One region of the Bacillus sp. 179-C3.3 HS genome, then DNA from elsewhere that is predicted to be linked to it. Evidence: a T-box and tRNA genes for the amino acid it is inferred to sense, from the RefSeq annotation. Region 1 holds a T-box; the other holds one or more tRNA genes.
What was found. A T-box is a leader RNA that pairs with one kind of tRNA and senses whether it is charged. The one in region 1 lies ahead of tyrS (tyrosine--tRNA ligase), so its partner is inferred to be a tRNA-Tyr.

Region 1 (10,949 bases):
ATAAGTTTTTTAAAAATTGAGAAAAAAAGTCATCTATACTATAATGGTCATTGTAAACGTATGCAAAGGGGGACTGTTTGATGAAATTGAAAACGCTACCATCGGTTAAAGGGGACTATCATTTAAATGATTATGATCGGGCATACAAAGAATTTACATGGGAGGAAGCGAGAAAAGATTTCTCTTGGTATGAAACAGGAAAAATAAATGCAGCCTATGAAGCGATTGACAGACATGCAGACTCGTTTCGAAAGAACAAGGTGGCGCTTCACTACAAAGATTCACAGCGAGATGAAAAGTATACGTTCAGGGATATGAAAGTAAATACAAACAAAGCAGGAAATATGTTAAGAGAAACCGCACACGTCCAAAAAGGAGATCGCGTCTTTATCTTTATGCCAAGATCGCCTGAATTGTATTTCCTTTTACTCGGTGCGATCAAAATAGGTGCAATCGTTGGCCCATTATTTGAAGCATTTATGGAAGGAGCAGTGAAAGATCGCTTAGAAAACAGTGATGCAAAAGTCATTGTGACAACGCCTGATTTACTAGAGCGAATTCCGTTTGCAGAGCTACCAAACCTTGAATCAGTGATCATTGTCGGTGGTGAGAAGCAAGTCATTGATGGCGTGCGGACGATTCAATATGAGGAAACGTTTGAGCGAGCAGCGAAGGAACTCGAGATTGAATGGATGGATGAAAAGGACGGATTCCTGCTCCATTACACGTCTGGATCTACCGGTACGCCAAAAGGAGTATTGCATGTACATGGCGCTATGGTACAGCAAAAACAGACTGGTAAATGGGTGCTAGACCTGAAGGAAGATGATGTGTACTGGTGTACAGCAGATCCAGGCTGGGTAACAGGCACAGTGTACGGCATTTTTTCACCATGGTTAAATGGGGCAACCAATGTCATTTTAGGCGGACGGTTTCATCCTGAGACTTGGTATGAAACGATTGATTCGTTAGGTGTAACCGTTTGGTACAGTGCGCCTACTGCATTTAGAATGCTGATGGGGGCAGGGGATGACCTTGTTCAAAAATATGATCTGAGCTCACTTCGTCACGTATTAAGTGTAGGAGAACCTCTTAATCCTGAAGTGATCCGCTGGGGGGATGCCGTTTTTGGAAAACGAATTCATGATACATGGTGGATGACAGAAACAGGTGCACAGCTGATTTGTAATTATCCATGTATGGACATCAAACCAGGGTCAATGGGGAAACCAATTCCAGGCGTACAGGCAGCGATTGTGGATCATGCAGGGAATGAACTTCCTCCGTACCGGATGGGGAACCTTGCGATTAAAAAAGGCTGGCCGTCCATGATGCATGCCATTTGGAATAATCCTGAAAAATATGAATCTTACTTTATGCCGGGAGATTGGTATGTTTCAGGAGATTCAGCCTATATGGACGAAGACGGATACTTTTGGTTCCAGGGGCGTGTAGATGATGTCATCATGACGTCAGGAGAACGTGTCGGTCCATTTGAGGTCGAAAGCAAACTCGTCGAACATCCAGCGATCGCAGAGGCGGGTGTCATTGGAAAACCAGATCCAGTTCGCGGTGAAATCATCAAAGCATTTATCGCCCTTCGAAGCGGATATGAAGCAACAGACGAGCTAAAAGAAGAGATTCGTTCCTTTGTGAAGAAGGGACTCGCAGCACATGCTGCACCAAGAGAAATTGAGTTTAAAGACAAACTGCCAAAGACGCGCAGCGGAAAAATTATGAGACGTGTGCTGAAAGCATGGGAGCTCAATTTACCTGCTGGCGATCTTTCAACAATGGAAGATTAATCTCTTTCTTCAGTTGACTTGATTCTGAAAGTATGTTAAAAATGACATTAGTTGAATATGAAAAGGTTTTGACTGAGATTCAGTAGAATCATCTTTCCCTGTTTAAGAGAGCTGACGGTCGGTGCGAGTCAGTACAAAGAGATATTCGAATTACCCTCACGAACCGCTTTTACGAAAAGGAGCCTATCAGCTGCCTGATTAGTGAAAGAACGGATCTATCCGTTATCAGTGTAAGTGAAAAGACATGATGTTTCGTCTTTTAAGCAGGGTGGTACCGCGATCTATATCGTCCCTTCGTTCATTCGAAGGGGCGTTTTTTATGTTGAATTGTAAAAAAAGGAGATTTGAACATGAGTCAATTGATGGAAGATTTATCATACAGAGGATTAATTCAGCAACAAACAGATGAAGAAGGGCTAAAAAAATTATTATCAGAAGAAAAAATCAAACTGTACTCTGGTTTTGACCCAACAGCCGACAGCTTGCATATCGGTCACTTACTGCCGATTTTAACATTACGTCGTTTCCAAGAAGCGGGTCATCACCCAATCGCACTTGTTGGAGGCGCTACTGGATTGATCGGTGATCCAAGTTTCAAAAAAGCAGAGCGTTCTTTAAATCCATCAGAGATCGTGGAACAGTGGTCAGAAAAAATCAAAGGCCAACTTTCTCAATTTCTTGACTTTGAAGCAGGAGAAAACCCAGCAGTCATCGTCAACAACTATGACTGGATCAGCCAAATGAATGTCATCACATTCCTTCGTGATATCGGGAAGAACTTCGGTGTGAACTTCATGCTAGCAAAGGATATCGTCAGCTCACGTATTGAGACAGGAATTTCTTACACAGAGTTCAGCTACGTCATCCTGCAATCGTTAGACTTCTTAAACCTTTACAGAAATGAAAACTGTAAGCTGCAAATCGGTGGAAGTGATCAGTGGGGGAATATCACATCTGGACTAGAGCTCATCCGTAAATCCGAAGAAGAAGGCGCAAAAGCATTCGGTCTGACAATGCCTCTAGTGACAAAAGCAGATGGCACGAAATTTGGTAAAACAGAAGGTGGCGCGATCTGGCTAGATAAGGAAAAAACGTCACCATATGAATTCTACCAATTCTGGATCAACTCAGATGACCGAGACGTCGTGAATTACTTAAAATACTTTACGTTCCTATCAAAAGAAGAGATTGCATCGTACGAAGAAAAAGTGCAAACAGCGCCTGAAAAACGTGAAGCACAGCGCCGTTTAGCAGAAGAAGTCACAACACTTGTTCATGGACGTGAATCGCTAGAACAGGCTGTGAACATCTCAAATGCGCTATTTAAAGGCGACATCAAATCTCTAACAGCTGACGAAGTCAAAGTAGGCTTTAAAGATGTTCCATCAATGGAGAAAAGCAACACAGAAGAATTAACACTTGTCGATGCACTTGTTGAATCAAAGCTGTCTCCATCGAAGCGTCAAGCACGTGAGGACATTACCAATGGTGCAGTTTACATCAACGGAGAGAGACAAACGGATAAAGACTATGTCCTTTCAGCTGAAGACCGAATTGAGAACCAATTTACGGTCTTAAGAAGAGGGAAAAAGAAATACTTCCTCGTGACTTACAAGTAAGAATGTGTGCAGCCGGTCTGCGAAAAACCGGCTGCTTTTTTATGCAAATTGAGCTATGAGAGGCCACATAGAGACTAAAAGGCTGTTAGAAGAGAGGTTGTCTAGTCTTTTGGCATTGAACGCTGCGAAAGTCAAAGGTGCTTTTTCATTATTTAATGTCTATTAAATGATTGGACAAACAGTGCCTTGTTCACTTTTTTGTCATATTTTTCTTGTTTAAAATAGAGACGAACAAGATAAATAAGGGGGAATGAAAGTGTCATTATTGATGAAAAGGAGTTTGCAGATTCTCGTTGCACTTGCATTGGTGGTTGGTTCAATGGTTTTCATCCAGCCGAAAGAGATCAAAGCGGCTAAGCATAATCCAGTTGTGATGGTTCATGGTATGGGCGGAGCTTCTTATAACTTTGCTTCAATCAAAAGATATTTGGTGTCACAGGGCTGGGACAGTAACCAATTATATGCTATTGATTTCCTAGACAAAACTGGCAACAACTTAAACAATGGCCCACGTCTATCAAGATATGTCAAAGATGTACTAGCAAAAACGGGCGCGAAAAAAGTAGATATTGTGGCGCATAGCATGGGTGGTGCCAATACGTTGTACTATATCAAACACCTAGACGGTGGAAATAAAATAGAGAACGTCGTGACACTAGGTGGAGCAAACGGACTCGTTTCACTCAGAGCATTGCCAGGCACTGATCCAAACCAAAAAATTCTTTACACTTCTATCTATAGCTCAGCCGATCTCATCGTTGTCAACAGCCTTTCCCGCTTAATCGGAGCAAGAAACGTCCTCATCCACGGCGTCGGACATGTCGGCCTATTAGCCTCCAGCCAAGTGAATGGCTATTTGAAAGAAGGGCTGAATGGCGGGGGACAGAATACGAATTGGTAAATTAAAAAAGACAGCGAAATGTGCTGTCTTTTTGATCTTAGGTTAACTATTTTTCCTTAATTGGTATTCAGCTAAATGGACGGAAGGGTTTAATATAATAGGAGTGAGACAATGACGCAAAAACTAAAGTTATATTTCTTAGGGTATTTCCTTTACTTCCCGATATCTTTTTTCATCATTTATTTCATATGGATGTATGTAGTCAAATCAGCTAAATTATTGGATGTGTTTTCTAACTGTACATCAATCATTGGGATCTATTATCTCATAGCTAGTATGTTTTTCTTGTTTTTACTTCAAGTCAAATTCAAAAATGCTAATTGACAACCCCTCATCGCGTATAAATGAAAATGTGCCAATACAATGAAAAGCTCCTAGAATCACATCTAGGAGCTTTTCATCTTCACCTATTAAGCTTGCACATCCCGAGATTGTTTTCTATGCTCAATACCTGAATAAATGATGTCAATTCCCACGAATAAAAAGCAAACAAAGAAAGATAAAATCAATGTGCCGTTGCCCCAAATAGAAACATTCACTACGTCCATGTCGAGTACAAATCGAATTGAAAGGTACATCACGATCCACGAACTGATAAATTCAAGTACATATTTGAGCCACTCGGGGAATTTCAATAAATAGAAAATGCCTTTCCCGATGAATAGCAAGAAGGTTGACCAGAATATCACAATGAGGCTGACCAATAAAGAGAACGTCAACAGCGATATAAACGAATCATAGGTGATATATTCACCGAAAAGAAAGTTCACTCCGATGGAGACAACGTAAAGGATCGCGCTTGGTAACATGACAGCAAAACTCAAGGAAACAAAGAGAAGGAAAATGAGTAGGATGGAAGCTATCACGCCAGGTGGTTCATCTATCACATGTGTCTTTCTTAAAATCGTATAGAAAATTAGAGCGATAAGCAGTAGCACTAAAAGAATCGTGATGATATTCAAATGAATTTCCCCCAGTTCAAGCGAATAAGACGAGCAACGTGCTATTAAGTTTATCATCAGCATTTTGTTTTTTGAAAGCATGTCTGTCTATGCCCATTATAAGGAAAATGGGAGAGGGGGTAAAGTCCAATAGCGCATGACCGTTGGGACAATATGGTCAGGGAGAAAACGAATGAAACAAAAAACCCTAGATATCCTTGAATAATCAAGGTCTCTAGGGTTTGTTTGATCACTGTAGTGAAATTAACGAGAGTAGAACTCAACGATAAGTTGTTCGCTGATTTCTGGTGATAATTCAGAACGCTCTGGAAGACGAGTGAAAGTACCTTCAAGCTTTTCAGCATCGAAAGAAAGGTATTCAGGAACGAAGTTGTTTACTTCAACTGATTCTTTCACAATTGCAAGGTTTTGAGATTTTTCACGAAGAGAAATCGTTTGACCTGGTTTCACAGAGAAAGATGGGATATCTACACGGCTTCCATCAACAAGGATGTGACCATGGTTTACTAGCTGACGAGCTTGGCGACGAGTACGTGCAAGGCCAAGACGGTATACTAGGTTGTCAAGGCGAGTTTCAAGAAGGATCATGAAGTTTTCACCTTGTTTACCAGGAATCTTAGCAGCTCTGTCATATAGTGTACGGAATTGACGTTCGTTCACACCGTACATGTGACGAAGCTTTTGCTTCTCTTGTAATTGTAAACCGTATTCAGATAGTTTTTTGCGTTGTCCTGGACCATGTGGGCCTGGAGCGTAAGGGCGTTTTTCAAGTTCCTTACCTGTTCCGCTTAATGAAATGCCTAAACGGCGGGAAATCTTCCAACTTGGACCTGTATAGCGAGCCATAATGTGACTCCTCCTTATTGTTTTTATTTGTGAAAAATAAAAACCGTCTGTTCTTCCTCTTTTTCGTCATTATGTTTTCATGCACCCTCGCTCCAGCAGCAGGGAGTTACAAGATGCACCTCCTAATAGAAGGAACAAAATGATACAAAAAAGCCGAACAAAAAGGCTGCCATATTTCACACAAACTCTATTATATGACGCTGATCTGGAGAAGTCAACCTATATTAGAAGGGAAGCATCAAGGGACTATCACTAAAATAGAAAAAAGCAGACAATTGTCTGCTTTTCGTCATGATGATGCATCCGTAGAGGCTGACAAAGCATGTTGAAGAGCCTCTGTAAATTGAATTAAGTATGTCTCATCCACTTCACTGAAACGATCTTTCACAGGGCTATCAATATCAAGCACCCCGATGATTTGGCCGTTTACTTTGAGGGGAATGACAATCTCAGATTGTGAAGCCGCATCGCATGCAATATGTCCAGGGAATGCATGTACATCTGCGATTCGCTGGACGTCACCTGTTGCAAAGGCTGTGCCACAAACGCCCTTTCCAGAAGGGATACGCACACATGCAGGGAGCCCGTTAAACGGTCCAAGCACAAGTTCGCCGTCTTTTGCCAAATAAAAACCGGCCCAGTTGACTTCAGGCAGCGAGTGATACAATAAAGCGGCCGCATTTGCTAAGTTGGCGATGAGATCTGGTTCGCCTTCCGTAATCGCTTCTACTTGCTTAATCATCATTTGGTAGTCTTTCGATGGATCGCCAGACTGTTTTTCGACATGAAACATGAAAATCTCCTACTTTCTATCTAAAAAATACAACACTTGCGTCTTTCGTGAAGGATTTGTCGAGCGAATGTAAAAGGAACTTCGGCTTCCATCTTGAAGTATGTACGTATGAAGAGGGGTGAGCGGATGAAAACATCAACAACCGTGCAAACAAAAGACCGTATTATTGATGCTGCCATCAGACTTTTTAACCAAAAAGGATTTTCTGGAACCTCTGTCCGTGAGATTGCAAAGGAAGCAAACGTCAACGTTGCCCACATATCGTATTACTTTCAAGGGAAGGGAGGGTTGCTTGAACACCTCGTCTCCAATTTTTATGAAGGGTACATTCACATGATCGAATCACAAGTCCATCACATGGAGCCTTGTCACGCAAGAGAATGTTTACTTCATGTGGTTTTTGATATTTTATCTTATCAGCACGAACATCGTCAATTAACCCGTTTCGTTTATCGAGAGGTGACGATTGACTCTACGTTAATCAGAGAAATCATGTCGACCTATTTAACAAAGGAGAAATATTTGTTTCAGCTTATGATAGAAAAAGGGAAAAACACCCATGTGATTTGTGAGCAGCTCTCACTCTCATCGTTCATGATTCAATTAAAATCACTTTTGATGATGCCTTATTTACAGCCGCAATATTTAACAGAGGTGCTTTTTCTGAACCCAAGTGAGCCTTACTTCTATCAGATGTATTACAAGGAACTCTGCCGGTCGCTTCACCATTTGCTAGAACCGAAGGAACAGAGCTTAGATGTTCATATGAATCTTATCATGTCTTCAAATTGATCATAGGCATACCCGACATCTTCCGCTTGATGGGCATCAGACCCAAAAATGAGCGGAATTTTTTTCTTTTTGGCAAGGTCAATCATCCATGGATCTAAATAGATACTTCTGGCATATGTTTTACGGAGTCCTGATGTATTAAAATCTAAGGACATGCCTTTTTTTGCCGTTTCTTCAAGACAAAGGGTGGCCATTTCACAGAGCCTAGGAGACATATCGTATGGGAAAAGCTGTTTGAATTTCTGGACAAGTGTGATATGACCGATTCTCTTTGGCTTATAGTGACCTAAAGATGATAGAATAGAAGCATGAATTTGCTCATAGTAGCTTTGATAGACGCCTTCTACATGTCCATAGATTTTGATGAGCTCCTTGAAGGCATGTTCGTCGAAATCAAGGCAAATGTAGTCATGACCAGCAGGAAGAAAGTGAACAGATAATATCCCGTCATCTAATTCGGGACCGTAGCAGTCTAAAAAGGCACTTGTTTCCTCTTCGTACGCTTTGATATAGTCAACCTCAAGCCCAGTTTTTACTATTAATTCCCCTTTGTACTCCTGTTTCAGCCGATCCAGTGTAGTCAAATAAGATTCGAGATCTTGTTGTTTCATGGCACTATCCTTTTGCGGGGTTGGATCTTGAAACGAAGGAGGTAGCGGGGCATGTTCGGTAAAGGTGATGGAATCAAATCCCTTTTTAATGGCTTTTTCAATATAAGAATGAAAGGAATCAAGCGAGCCGTGCGGGCAAAATGGTGTATGTACATGTGCATCTTGTTTCAGCATGTCGTCACCTCTTGTCGATTTTTTGAAAAACGTGATATGTATAGCGAAAATAATGAAAAATCATGACCCAAAATGCTGGTTACATGGTATCATAATAACAATGAAAACGACAGCATCCGCATACATAAAATGAGGTCACACAGGATACGTGTGATCAAATGATAGAAAGTGTTTTAACTTTCTTGAAAAAACATACATAAAACTGTGAAAGGATCATTTTTGGATGACAGATGATCCTGCTGATAAAAACACATGCAAAGCGGACACGAAAGGGTTCTCAGGTCTACTCGGGACACATTTACCCTGACATCACTTAGATCACAACAAGGGGGCTCATTATGGAGTTAATCATCGGTTTAATTGTCATTTTGCTTGCCTTGTTTTCAGTCGGTTATTTTCTACGGAAAAATATATATAAAGAGATCGACCGATTGGAAGCATGGAAAATTGAAATTTTAAACAGATCAATTGTAGAAGAAATTTCAAAAATCAAACACTTAAAAATGACCGGAGAAACAGAGCAGTTTTTTGAAAGATGGCGTGCAGAGTGGGACGATATCGTCACTGCCCATCTTCCAAAGGTAGAGGAGCTTTTATATGATGCAGAAGAGTATTCTGATAAATATCGATTCTCCAAAGCCAAGCAAGTACTGGCGCATATTCAAGAATTGCTAACTGCTGCTGATTCAAATATTGAAGACATTTTAAAGGAAATTGCAGATCTTGTCACAAGCGAGGAACAAAATCGCAAGGACATCGAAAAGGTCAAAGAACAGTATCAAACCGTTCGAAAAAATCTACTTGCGTACAGTCACCTTTATGGCACTCTTTATGACAAAATGGAGCAGGACTTAGATGAGGCCTGGGAAGGCATGAAGCAGTACGAAGAAGAGACAGAGAACGGAAACTACATGAAGGCGAGAAAAATCCTTCTAGAACAAGACCGTAAACTGGATCAGCTCCAAGTATATATCAATGACGTACCGAAGCTGATTGCAGATTGTAAACAAACCGTACCAGGACAGCTGACAAAGCTAAAAGACGGTTATAAAGAAATGACAGATAAAGGCTACAAGCTCGAGCATATTCAAATCATAAAAGAGCTGGAGAATTTAAATAAACAGCTTCAACGAGCTGAAAAATTGCTCATTGATGAGCTCAATCTCGATGAGGCATCAAGTACGCTTCAAATGATAGATGATGCGATTCAAACATTGTATGATCAGCTAGAAGCAGAAGTGGAAGCGGGTCATGAAATCAAAAGCAAGATGCCACATCTGACTGAAGCCTACGAGAATCTCAAACAAGATCACGAGCAGACGAAGGAAGAGACGGCTCTTGTGAAAGAGAGCTACAAATTGACGTCAGGCGAGCTTGATCAACAAAAAGCGTTCGAGAAACGTTTAGAAGAAATTGAAACGCTCATGAAGCAAATACGCGAAAAGCTTGATCGTGATCACGTCGCATATTCATTGATCATGGATGAAATCAATCAACTGAGCACATTTATCGAAGAAGCAAAATCACTTCATGAAACGTTTAAAGATCATCTCCGATCATTAAGAAAAGAAGAGCTACAAGCGAGAGAAACACTATCTGATCTGAAAACCATGGTGACGGATGCGGTGCGCCAGTTGCAAAAAAGCAATATCCCAGGCATACCTGCTGACATAAAGGAGCGTATAGAAAAAGCACAAGAGCTGATTCAGCGAGTTCACGAACAGCTTGAGAACCTCCCTTTAAACATGCCGGCAGTCAATCAACAATTAAAAGATGCGTCTGACACTGTAAAAAGTACCTATGACGATACGCAAGATATGCTCAATAAAGTAAACCAAATTGAACGAATCATTCAATACGGCAACCGTTTTAGAAGTCAAAATCACATTCTATCTGAACAACTAAAAGAAGCAGAACGAAGATTCTACGCCTATGACTATGCAGGTTCATTTGACGTAGCCGCAGCAGCAGTTGAAAAAGCATCACCTGGAGCTGTTCAAAAGCTTCTGGAAACAGACTATCAACATCAATAAAAAAGCTGAAGTCCTAATACGGACTTCAGCTTTTTTTATCTTATGATGCTTGTTTCTGCCCTTTTTCGGGAGCAGAAGATGTAAATAGAGAAATAACAAATCCAATCGCAACTCCAAGTAAAGCAGGTACGATCCAGCCAATCCCAAGGTCATAAAATGGTAACAAAGCCTTGAAGATGTCTTTGAGTGGACCAATTGAAAGCTTGGCCGCTGCTAAGCCATCGAATAAGCTCACACAACCCGTGAGAATGAGAGAAAGGACATAAACAGGTCTACGATGTCCAAACCATTTATCGGCAAGTGACAGAACAATGATCACGATGGCCAGCGGATAAATCGCAGTTAAAACGGGTACGGAAAAAGCGACAATACGTTGCAATCCAAAGTTTGAAATAATGAAACTAAATAGCGTC
Region 2 (10,949 bases), on a different contig from region 1:
TCAGTCACTTCACTTATACCTACTGCCGCCCGGTGACGAGTTCCTAATTCTTTCGAGATAAAGGGACTCTCTGACAGTGGTAAATAACAAGCGGCGGCTGCAATCTCATCACGCTTCATAATAACTGCTCCATCATGTAGTGGTGTATTCGGAATGAAAATATTAATAAGCAATTCAGAACTGACCTTTGCATTTAAAGGAATACCTGTCTCTATGTAATCATTCATTCCCGTATCACGCTCAATTGTCAGCAACGCCCCTATTCTGCGTTTCGCCATATAGTTAATTGCTTTTGTAATTGCCTCGATCGTTTTTTGCTGCTGTTCCTCTACAGGTGTTCCACTTCTCGAAAAGAAACGGCCGCGCCCAAGCTGCTCAAGCGCTCTCCTAAGCTCTGGCTGAAAAATAATAATGATCGCAAGGAATCCCCACGTAATCGCTTGATCCATCAGCCATTGAAGTGTGTTAAGACCGAGATACGCACTTCCCATCCTGACGAGAACAATGACCACAATTCCCTTTAAGAGCTGAACCGCTTTTGTTCCGCGGATGACCATCATTAATTTATATATCACATACCAAACAACGAGAATATCAACAGCATGACCGAGGTACTGCAAAATAGGAATATCCCCTAAAGCCATTTCCTCGTCCTCCAGATTTTTCAAGTTTCTTCGTATGATGCATTTTAATAAAAAAAGAGCCTATGTGTAAATACATAGCGTGGCTATTATACCACATTTTGTTTCAGCAAGGAAAATGCCTGCCATATATGGCTTACATCACGCACAAAAAAAGAGCAGCCCCCAAAAAAGAGTCTGCTCTATGCTGTTTGATTTATTTTTGCTCCTCTGGTCCAATGATTCTCATCACATCTTGTGCTGTCGATTTCATTTTGTACCAGATCCAATCAAACACTTCGTTAATTTCATTGATTTGACCAGTGACTTGTCCGGCAGAAGCAGTCAAATGCTCCCCATTAACGACTGTTACATTTCCATCAACTTTGCCTTCTACAATCAACTTGCCATTTTTGACCGTGACATCCCCTTTGACGGTTTCACCTTTAGGTACAGTCACTGTATCATTTTCAACAACGAGATTCGGTTGCTTTGACACACTGAAATTATGATCCGTATTCCAGCTCGTAAATAGGCTTCCTCCCATTAAAATGAGGAAAAGAGCTGCGGCCACGATGAGCGGGTGCGCTTTGATCCACCGGTGAACGGACACACGCTTTTTCTCTTTTGGAAGACCTGCCATCACCTTTGCAGTAAAATCAGATGGTGCTTCTATATGAGATGTACTCTGCACAAGCGCGATGGATTTCTCAATTTGTTGAAAATGAGTACGGCACTCCTCACACGATTGCAGATGGCTTTTTAATACTTTTTCATCTTCGGGAAAAAGATCCCCGTCTAAATACTGATGCATAAGCTGGACGATTTTATCTTGACAGCTCATTAAAATCACCTCACTTAAAGGTCTCTCAACTGTTTCCGGAGAGCCTCTCTCCCCCTGTGTATTCTCGTTTTCACCGTACCAACCGGTATATTCAGAATCTCACTAATTTCTTTTAATGAGAGTTCGTCTATATACTTTAATACGATGACCGATCGATATTTATCGGGTAACCTAAGAATTTTTTGCTGAATGGTGCTCGATAATTCAAGAGACACCACTTCATCTTCTGGCAAAACGCCATCAGCTGCGATTTGAGAATACATATTCAGTCCTTCAGTTCCTGCCACCTTTGCATCTAAATAATAATCCGGCTTTTTTTTACGAATACGGTCAATGGTCAGGTTGGTTGCAATTCGATAAAGCCAAGTAGAAAATTTACGATTCACATCAAAGCTTTCAATATTCACAAAAGCACGAATAAACGCCTCCTGTGCAATATCTTCTGCTTCGTGTGCATTTCCAAGCATGCGATAGCACAGCTGATAAATTTTATCTTTATACAGGTCTACGATGTCTGCAAATGCATTCTGGTCGCCTTTTTTGACTTGCTTAATTCTTTTCTTAATCATTGTTTCCATCATTTTTCAACCTCTGCCTTCACCGGTCTTTATGTATACGAACCTCTTTCCAAAAGGTTTCATTTTTCCTCTAAAATTTAGTGTAACAAATTTTTCACAGTGTGTTACGCTTATCAGCCAGTAAAAACCTTAATATATTCTTAAAATTCACTTTTCCTTTCTGAAAATAAAAAAGACCGGGAACAAGTCCCGCTCTTACAATAATTTTTCACCCATTAAAGAACCGATTAATGCGACGGCTGCTTCTGCTGTTTTATTTCGCTCATCTAATACTGGATTGACTTCAACAAACTCAGCTGAAGTCAAAATGCCCGCCTCCTCTAAAAGCTCCATCGCAAGGTGACTCTCCCGATAACTAATACCACCTGCAACAGGAGTCCCTACACCTGGACACTCTGCAGGGTCTAATCCATCTAAATCAAGAGATAAATGCACACCATCTGTACTTGCCTTTAAGTATTCAATGGCTTCCTCCATCACCTTTGTCATCCCCATCCGATCAATTTCATGCATCGTATACACCTTAATACCCTTTTCCCTAATCAATGCTCTCTCTCCATCGTCCAAGGAGCGAGCACCAATTAAAATGACATTTTCGGGCTTTATTTTTGGAAAATAACCACCTATATTGATTAAATCACCATGCCCAATTCCTAAACTGACAGCAAGTGGCATACCATGTATATTTCCAGAAGGTGACGTTTCCTCTGTATTTAAGTCGCCGTGTGCATCATACCAGATCACACCCAAATTTTTATAATGCTTGGCAACACCCGCAAGTGTTCCAATAGCAATACTATGATCACCGCCTAAAATAAGCGGAAAAGAACCGGACTGTACGATATGGTCGACCTTTTCAGCAAGCAGCTCATTTGCCCCCGCATTTTCCGTTAAATTTTTTAGCTTCTCACTCGTAAAAAGTCCTTTTTCATCGTCTCTTTGCTCGACTGGAATATCCCCTAAGTCTTCCACCTCAAATGAAAGCGATTCCAATTTTTCTTTCACTCCTGCACATCGAATGGCACTTGGTCCCATATCAACGCCCCTTCTCGTTTGACCAAGATCCATGGGAACCCCCACAAGTGTAATCTTTTGTTTATCCCCCATACGTACATCCCCTTTCCATTCATGTCTTTATTTTACTGTTACACTGGCTCATGACTCAACTCAACAAGATTTTGAATAGTTATACATTCCATTTTCCAAACATAAAAAAGACACCTTTTTATAAAAGGTGTCTTGACTGGGCTAGCTGGATTCGAACCAACGCATGACGGAGTCAAAGTCCGTTGCCTTACCGCTTGGCTATAGCCCAAAAATGGTGGAGGGGGGCGGATTCGAACCGCCGAACCCGGAGGGAGCGGATTTACAGTCCGCCGCGTTTAGCCACTTCGCTACCCCTCCACATATGGAATTGATAAAAGAAAAACAGTGCCGGCAAGAGGACTTGAACCCCCAACCTACTGATTACAAGTCAGTTGCTCTACCAGTTGAGCTACACCGGCATATGGTGGAGGATGACGGGCTCGAACCGCCGACCCTCTGCTTGTAAGGCAGATGCTCTCCCAGCTGAGCTAATCCTCCACATTATGGTGACCCGTACGGGATTCGAACCCGTGTTACCGCCGTGAAAGGGCGGTGTCTTAACCGCTTGACCAACGGGCCAGTCGTCAAGTTTGCTGTTTCCGTGAAGCTGACAAAAGTTATTATATACAGGTTGTCCCCCTTTTGTAAAGGAGAATTTTATTTTTTTTATTTTCTAACAATTCCCCCTCTCTTTTCACCTTATATTTTAAAATTTAGTTTCACCATTTGGATATTCCATTGAAATTTTATATCACGACCAATATACTGAAAATAAAGAAAGAAGGAGGGATGTTATTTGCAACCGTCTCAACTACGTTCTTTAACAACAGAATCAAGAAACCCAAACACAATGGAAATCTCCCAAGTAGACCCACTCACAATGCTCGAGATGATCAATCAAGAAGATTTGAAGGTCGCTGAAGCGGTTCACTGTGTATTGCCACATGTAAAAATAGCTAGTGATTTTGCCTATGAGTCCATTACAAATGGGGGTAGGTTGATTTATTTAGGAGCTGGAACGAGTGGCAGAATTGGTGTTATGGATGCTGTTGAATGTCCACCCACCTATAGCGTTTCACCTGATGTGATTGTCGGCATAATGGCAGGTGGAGACAACGCTTTTTCACACGCTGCTGAAGATGTAGAAGACAGTAAAGAAGCCGGTAAGCAAGATTTAGAACACATTCAACTAACATCAAAAGATACTGTCGTTGGCATTGCAGCAAGCGGAAGAACTCCCTATATACTTGGTGCTTTATCCTATGCGACATCCATTGGCGCAAAAACGGTGGCCCTCAGTTGCAACGAAAAAGCGGAGATAAGCCAGCTAGCTGACTGCGCCATTGAAGTGGTCGTTGGACCAGAAGCAATTACCGGATCGACACGAATGAAAGCAGCAACCGCTCATAAGATGATTTTAAATATGATATCTACCACTGTCATGATTAGACAAGGCAAAGTATATGAAAATCTCATGGTCGATGTGAAAGTCAGCAATCATAAACTAAAAGAACGCGCCATCTCTATCATTCAACACGTGACAAACACTTCCTATGAACATGCAACAGAAACACTGGAAGCAGCAGACCTTGAAGTCAAAACAGCCATCGTCATGCTTCAGACAAACACAGACAAGAAAACAGCGAAAGACTTACTAAACCAAACGAACGGACACATTAACAAAGCCATTTTACATGATCAATCCTAAAAAGGAGGGTACTCTATGTCAGCAGGTGGACTGACCTTACTCCATACAATGAAATCAAAACTCCCCAAATCCGAAAAAATGATCGCAGACTATATCATCGCCCATCCTGACAAAGTCATAAAAAGCACAATACACGAAATGAGTCAGGCTGCTGGCGCAAGTAGCTCTGCCGTCATCCGCCTTTGTAAATCTCTTGGGCTAAATGGGTATCATGATTTAAAAATGCGAATTGCTGGGGATTTAATGGATACTAATAAACAAGGCTATAGAGATATTGAACAAGATGAACCTCTTCACTCCATTATTCAAAAAGCAGCAGGAAATTCAATTCAATCCATAAAAGACACGGCGGCTCTTTTAAATGAAGACTCTTTAGAAAAAGCTGTTCAGCTACTACTATCAGCAAAACAAATCCATTTTATCGGCGTTGGTGCATCTGGCATTGTTGCCGCCGATGCACAGCAGAAATTTCTGAGAATCAACTATGCAGCCACAGCATTTACTGACATGCACATCGCCTCCACAGTCATCGCAAATGCGGGAAAGGACGACATTGTTTTCGGAATATCCTTTTCAGGGGAAACAATAGATATCATTCAGACATTACAACTCGCCAAAGATCAGCAAGTGAAAACCATTGCCCTAACGCATCCAGGTCAGACTAGCGTTTCTGCGTTATGTGATGTACATCTATCAACTGCCGGTTCCAATGAGGCGCCCTTTCGAAGTGCTGCCACTTCCTCTAGGTTGGCACAGCTCTACTTAATCGATGTCTTATTCCTCAGTGTCGCTTCCCGTCAATACGTGCAAACCGCACATTATATTGATAAGACAAGGCATGCCATCCACTCCATGAAACGGAAAACAAAGGGGGATTCAACATGAGTCAGCAAGAGAAATATCAGCAGTTAGCGGAAGATATTCTTTCGCTCTGCGGTGGTTCAGATAATATTTCTTCCCATACACATTGCATGACACGTCTCCGTATTACGCCGATTGACAACGAGAAAGTACAAATGAAAGAGATGAAAGAGCTTGATGGCGTGATTGGCGTCGTCGAGGCGGAAACACTTCAAATCATTTTAGGCACCGGCGTTGTCAATCAAGTATCAATTGCATTTGAACAGCTACTAAGCAACTCTGGAACATACCATTTAAATGACGAAGCAAAAAAGAACAAGCAAGCCATTTCACAGAAAAACCGTACCCCCTTCAAATTATTTCTACGACGCATTGCCAGCATCTTTATTCCCATCATTCCGGCACTCGTTGCCTCAGGTCTTATTACAGGAATCACAAAAGCCATCGTGCAAGCAGGCTGGCTTGATGGAAAATCGCAAACCGCCATGATTTTAACGGTCATTGGTTCAGGTTTGTTTGCCTATCTCGGTATATTAGTAGGGTCAAATGCCGCGAAGGAATTTGGCGGGTCACCTGCATTAGGTGCACTCGCTGGTATTCTCATCATCAACCCAGCCTCAGCAGACATTATTTTATTTGGCACAAATATTCTACCAGGAAGAGGCGGACTGATCGGGGTGCTTCTTGCAGCCATTTTTATGGCATTCGTTGAAACCAGAATGAGACGCCTCGTTCCACCATCACTTGATATCATCGTCACACCAACCATCACACTCCTCATTACAGGTATCTTTACGTATGTGATCTTCATGCCAGTTGGCGGGTTTCTATCTGATCTCATCACCGCTGGACTCACTTACCTATTAAACATTGGCGGTATCTTCGCTGGTTTTGTACTAGGTGCTACCTTCCTCCCTCTAGTTGTAACAGGACTTCATCAAGGATTAACACCGATCCACATGGAGCTCATCCATTCCATTGGGGATGATCCTCTACTGCCAATCCTTGCAATGGGAGGCGCAGGACAGGTAGGAGCTGCTTTCGCAATTCTAAAGAAGACGAAAAAGAAAAAGCTAAAAAGAGCCATTGCAGGTGGACTTCCTTCAGGTATGCTTGGCATTGGAGAACCACTTATATTCGGTGTCACGTTGCCACTTGGAAGACCGTTCCTCACTGCCTGTCTCGGCGCTGGAATCGGCGGCGCATTTCAAGCCTATTTCCAAATTGCAACCAAAGCAATTGGTGTCTCTGGACTCCCGCTAACCTTTATTGTCCACACACATCAAATGCTTCTTTACTTAATCGGTCTGTTCATTGCATATTTGGCTGGATTCATCTTCACATACTTATTTGGATTTCATGATGACATGGCGAGTGAATTCAAGGATACGAATGAATAAGGAGGCGCCGCAATTGAAGAAATACTTTTTCATCATGACATGTCTGCTGATGCTCATTGGCTTACCTGTGCAAACATTCGCAACTAGCTCTCTCCATGCACCTGAAGAATACCCTGTTTTAAAAAAAGTGAAAAAGCCAGAACAAGTAGGCTTTTCTTCTAGGCAACTTAGGAAGGTTGATCAAATGATTCAAAACGATATCGACGCTGGATTTCCAGGAGCCGCTCTCATCATCATCAAAAACGGGAAGATCGTCCATCAAAAATCCTACGGCTATCGGCAAAAATACAACGGTACATCCACACTCAAGTCATTTAAAAAAATGAAAAAGAATACACTATTCGATTTGGCGTCTAACACAAAAATGTATGCCACGAACTATGCCCTTCAAAAGCTTGTATACGAACAAAAACTAGACGTGAATGAAAAAATACAAGCGATTCTCCCAGACTTTCAAGATGAACGGGCAGCTAAGATAACCGGAAAAGATCAACTTCGTGTAAAGGATCTTCTCACCCATTCTGCAGGGCTCCCATCCAGTGTCTTATTTTATAGCAAAGAAGCAGCTGGCTCATTTTTCTCACAAGATAGAGAAACGACCATGAAGTGGCTTCCTAAAGTACCCCTGCAATACGAGCCAGGAACGCAGCATGTATATAGCGATATCGACTACATGCTTTTAGGCATGATTATCGAAAAAAAGACAGGAATGCCTCTTGATCAATATGTAGAATCTACGATCTATCGGCCACTAGGTCTCAAACATACAACATTCAATCCACTGCAAAAAGGATTCAAACCGAAGCATTTTGCAGCAACAGAGCGCTTAGGGAATACACGTGATGGTGTGATTGAATTTGAACATATTCGACGATACACCTTGCTAGGTGAAGTACACGATGAGAAAGCATACTACTCAATGGCTGGAGTCTCAGGTCATGCAGGTCTTTTCTCTAACACTTCAGATATGGCCGTACTTCTCCAACTTATGCTCAACAAAGGCAAGTATGGAAAGACAACTATTTTTGATCAAGCATCCATTGATCTCTTTACAACATCCTCAGACACGAATCCAACTTACGGTCTAGGCTGGCGAAAAAACGGACACACTGACATGAACTGGATGTTTGGGACACATGCAAGTAAAGAAGCATATGGTCACACGGGTTGGACTGGAACAATGACATTAATTGACCCAAAACATCAACTAGGCATCGTTTTATTAACGAATAAAAAACATTCGCCTGTCATTTCACCTGGAACCAATCCTAATCAATTTTCAGGTGACCTGTTCCCTACGGGTACTTATGGAAGCATCATGACCGCAATCTACGAATCTTTTCAGTAAAAGGAGGAATTAGATGTTCAAATCTCTCGTTCCCGCTACCCTACTGTTGTCCTTGCTAACCTCATCCATTCCAATGGAGAAGGTTAGCTCTGCCCCCATTCCAACGGCTAAGCGAATGGTTCAAGACATGTCACTCGATGAGAAAATTGGCCAAATGCTCATGCCAGACTTTCGTCATTGGCAAACAAAAAATGAATCTTCACCTATAGGCTTAACAAAAATGAACAAAGAAGTATCTCAACTTGTGGAAAAATATCATCTAGGCGGCGTCATCTTATTTGCAGAGAATGTCACTGAAACAAAACAAACCGTCAAACTCACTCATGAATTTCAAAAAGCATCCCCAAACATTCCTTTACTCATTTCAATTGATCAAGAAGGAGGAATCGTCACAAGACTACAAAAGGGAACACATTTCCCAGGAAATATGTCGATTGGCGCCTCTAGAAGTATAAAAAATGCATATGACACAGGAAAAATCATCGGGAAAGAATTAAACGCTTTAGGCATCAATACAAACTTCTCACCTGTTCTTGATGTGAATCATAACCCAAATAACCCCGTCATTGGTGTCCGTTCCTTTGGCTCTGACCCTGCACTTGTCACAAGACTTGGTCTTCAAACGATGAAAGGACTTCAAAAGGAAAAGACCATATCCACATTAAAACATTTTCCAGGACATGGTGACACAGCTGTCGATAGTCACTACGGACTGCCACTCGTTGAACATGACATAAATCGTTTAAAAGAGGTTGAACTGTATCCATTTCAACAAGCAATCAACGCAGGTGCGGATATGGTCATGACCGCCCATGTTCAATTCCCAGCTATTGACGACACAACTTATCAAAGTAAAAAAGATGGCGAAAAAATCATGGTTCCCGCTACTCTATCTAAAAAAGTGATTACACACTTATTAAAAAAAGAGATGGGCTTTCAAGGTGTTGTTGTGACGGACGCCTTAAATATGAAAGCGATTGCGGATAACTTCGGACAGAAAGAAGCCGTAGTGATGGCCATTAAAGCAGGCGTCGACATCGCCCTCATGCCAGCACCTGTCACCTCCCTAAAAACGGAGAAAAACCTAGACAATGTGTTCAATGCTTTAAAACAAGCCGTTTTAAATCAGGAAATCCCGATGTCTCAGATCAACCAATCTGTCGAAAACATTCTTCAATTAAAGATCAAACGCGGCATCATTTCCACCAAAAAACCAGCAACTCTTGAAGAAAAAATCAAAAAGGCGACTCAAATCGTTGGGAAAAAGTCGCATCGTAAAGCAGAACAAAAAATGGCGCGTGAAGGAATCACTTTGCTTAAAAATAAAAACAAGATCTTACCTTTTAAGCCTAAAAAGGGTAACAACATTGTGGTCATGGCACCTTACGAAGACCAAACAAAAGCAATGAAGGTCACCATTGAATCACTAATCAAGCAAAAAAAGATTAAGCCTGTCCATCTTCAATCATACGCTTTTGCAAATAAAACCTTCTCAAAGGAAACAGCCAAACTGATTCAAGAGTCAGATTATGTCATTACAGGCTCTTACGTCATCCAAAATGACCCAGCTGTGAATGATGGTGTGATTGATGACAATGTACAGGATCCAAAGAAATGGGCAACCGCCTTCCCTCGTGCTGTCATGAAAGAAGCCATGTCACAAAACAAAAAAATGGTGATGATGAGTCTTAGAAATCCTTATGACGCCGCAAATTTTGAAGAAGCAGATGCCTTACTTGCCGTTTATGGTTTTAAAGGGTACGAAAACGGACAATTCAACCAACCGAATATTCCTGCCGGGCTAGAAGTAATCTTTGGAGCAGCAACACCTAAAGGTAAACTACCAGTCAATATCCCATCTGTCACTCATTCAAATCAAATCCTTTACCCTTTTGGCTATGGACTGAACTTGAAAGGAAAGCAGATCAAATAGGAGGGATTCCTTTGAAGAAGACGACTTGCCTGATACTCGCAAGCATTCTCATGATAAGTACAGTGACGGCAGCCTCCCCCACAGATCAAGGACGAACAGACACAATAGGAAAAAAAACAGCTGTCAAAACAGGGATCGAAACCTTACTCTCAAGTAACCTCTCATGGCTAAAAGGAAAAAGGATAGGGCTCATTACGAATCCAACCGGCATTGATTCAAACATGAAAAGCAGTGTCGACCTCCTCTTTGAACACCCAAATATTCAGCTGACCGCCTTATATGGACCTGAACACGGCGTACGCGGCGATGCACAAGCAGGAGAAGGCATCGAATCCTATACCGATGAAAAAACAGGCCTACCCGTTTACTCTTTGTATGGAAAAACGAGAAAACCAACTCCTGATATGCTTCAACATGTAGATATGCTTCTATTTGACATTCAAGACGTTGGCACTCGTTATTACACCTATATTTATACAATGGCCTATGCCATGGAAGCGGCAAAAGAAAACAACATTCCCTTTGTTGTCTTAGATCGTCCAAATCCCATTAGCGGGCTTAAAGTAGAGGG

Region 2: it encodes a tRNA-Tyr, which carries the amino acid that the T-box ahead of tyrS (tyrosine--tRNA ligase) is inferred to sense. The anticodon was not compared.

What each region holds. Positions count from the first base shown of each region.
Region 1 covers NZ_JBFEFT010000003.1:95,359-106,307, forward strand. The annotation lists gene acsA (acetate--CoA ligase) at 81-1,805, shown strand; T-box leader at 1,865-2,102, shown strand; gene tyrS (tyrosine--tRNA ligase) at 2,156-3,424, shown strand; gene AB1K80_RS03600 (esterase/lipase family protein) at 3,744-4,325, shown strand; gene AB1K80_RS03605 (hypothetical protein) at 4,736-5,287, opposite strand; gene rpsD (30S ribosomal protein S4) at 5,531-6,133, opposite strand; gene AB1K80_RS03615 (GAF domain-containing protein) at 6,423-6,926, opposite strand; gene refZ (forespore capture DNA-binding protein RefZ) at 7,053-7,718, shown strand; gene hisJ (histidinol-phosphatase HisJ) at 7,688-8,503, opposite strand; gene ezrA (septation ring formation regulator EzrA) at 8,842-10,536, shown strand; gene brnQ (branched-chain amino acid transport system II carrier protein) at 10,577-10,949, opposite strand, start outside.
Region 2 covers NZ_JBFEFT010000029.1:3,735-14,683, reverse strand. The annotation lists gene cdaA (diadenylate cyclase CdaA) at 1-644, opposite strand, end outside; gene rsiW (anti-sigma-W factor RsiW) at 838-1,464, opposite strand; gene sigW (RNA polymerase sigma factor SigW) at 1,479-2,042, opposite strand; gene rocF (arginase) at 2,238-3,149, opposite strand; tRNA gene AB1K80_RS15445 (tRNA-Gln) at 3,286-3,357, opposite strand; tRNA gene AB1K80_RS15440 (tRNA-Tyr) at 3,362-3,446, opposite strand; tRNA gene AB1K80_RS15435 (tRNA-Thr) at 3,475-3,547, opposite strand; tRNA gene AB1K80_RS15430 (tRNA-Val) at 3,551-3,626, opposite strand; tRNA gene AB1K80_RS15425 (tRNA-Glu) at 3,633-3,707, opposite strand; gene murQ (N-acetylmuramic acid 6-phosphate etherase) at 3,979-4,836, shown strand; gene AB1K80_RS15415 (MurR/RpiR family transcriptional regulator) at 4,852-5,721, shown strand; gene AB1K80_RS15410 (PTS transporter subunit EIIC) at 5,718-7,097, shown strand; gene pbp4b (penicillin binding protein PBP4B) at 7,111-8,445, shown strand; gene AB1K80_RS15400 (glycoside hydrolase family 3 protein) at 8,459-10,378, shown strand; gene AB1K80_RS15395 (exo-beta-N-acetylmuramidase NamZ domain-containing protein) at 10,390-10,949, shown strand, end outside.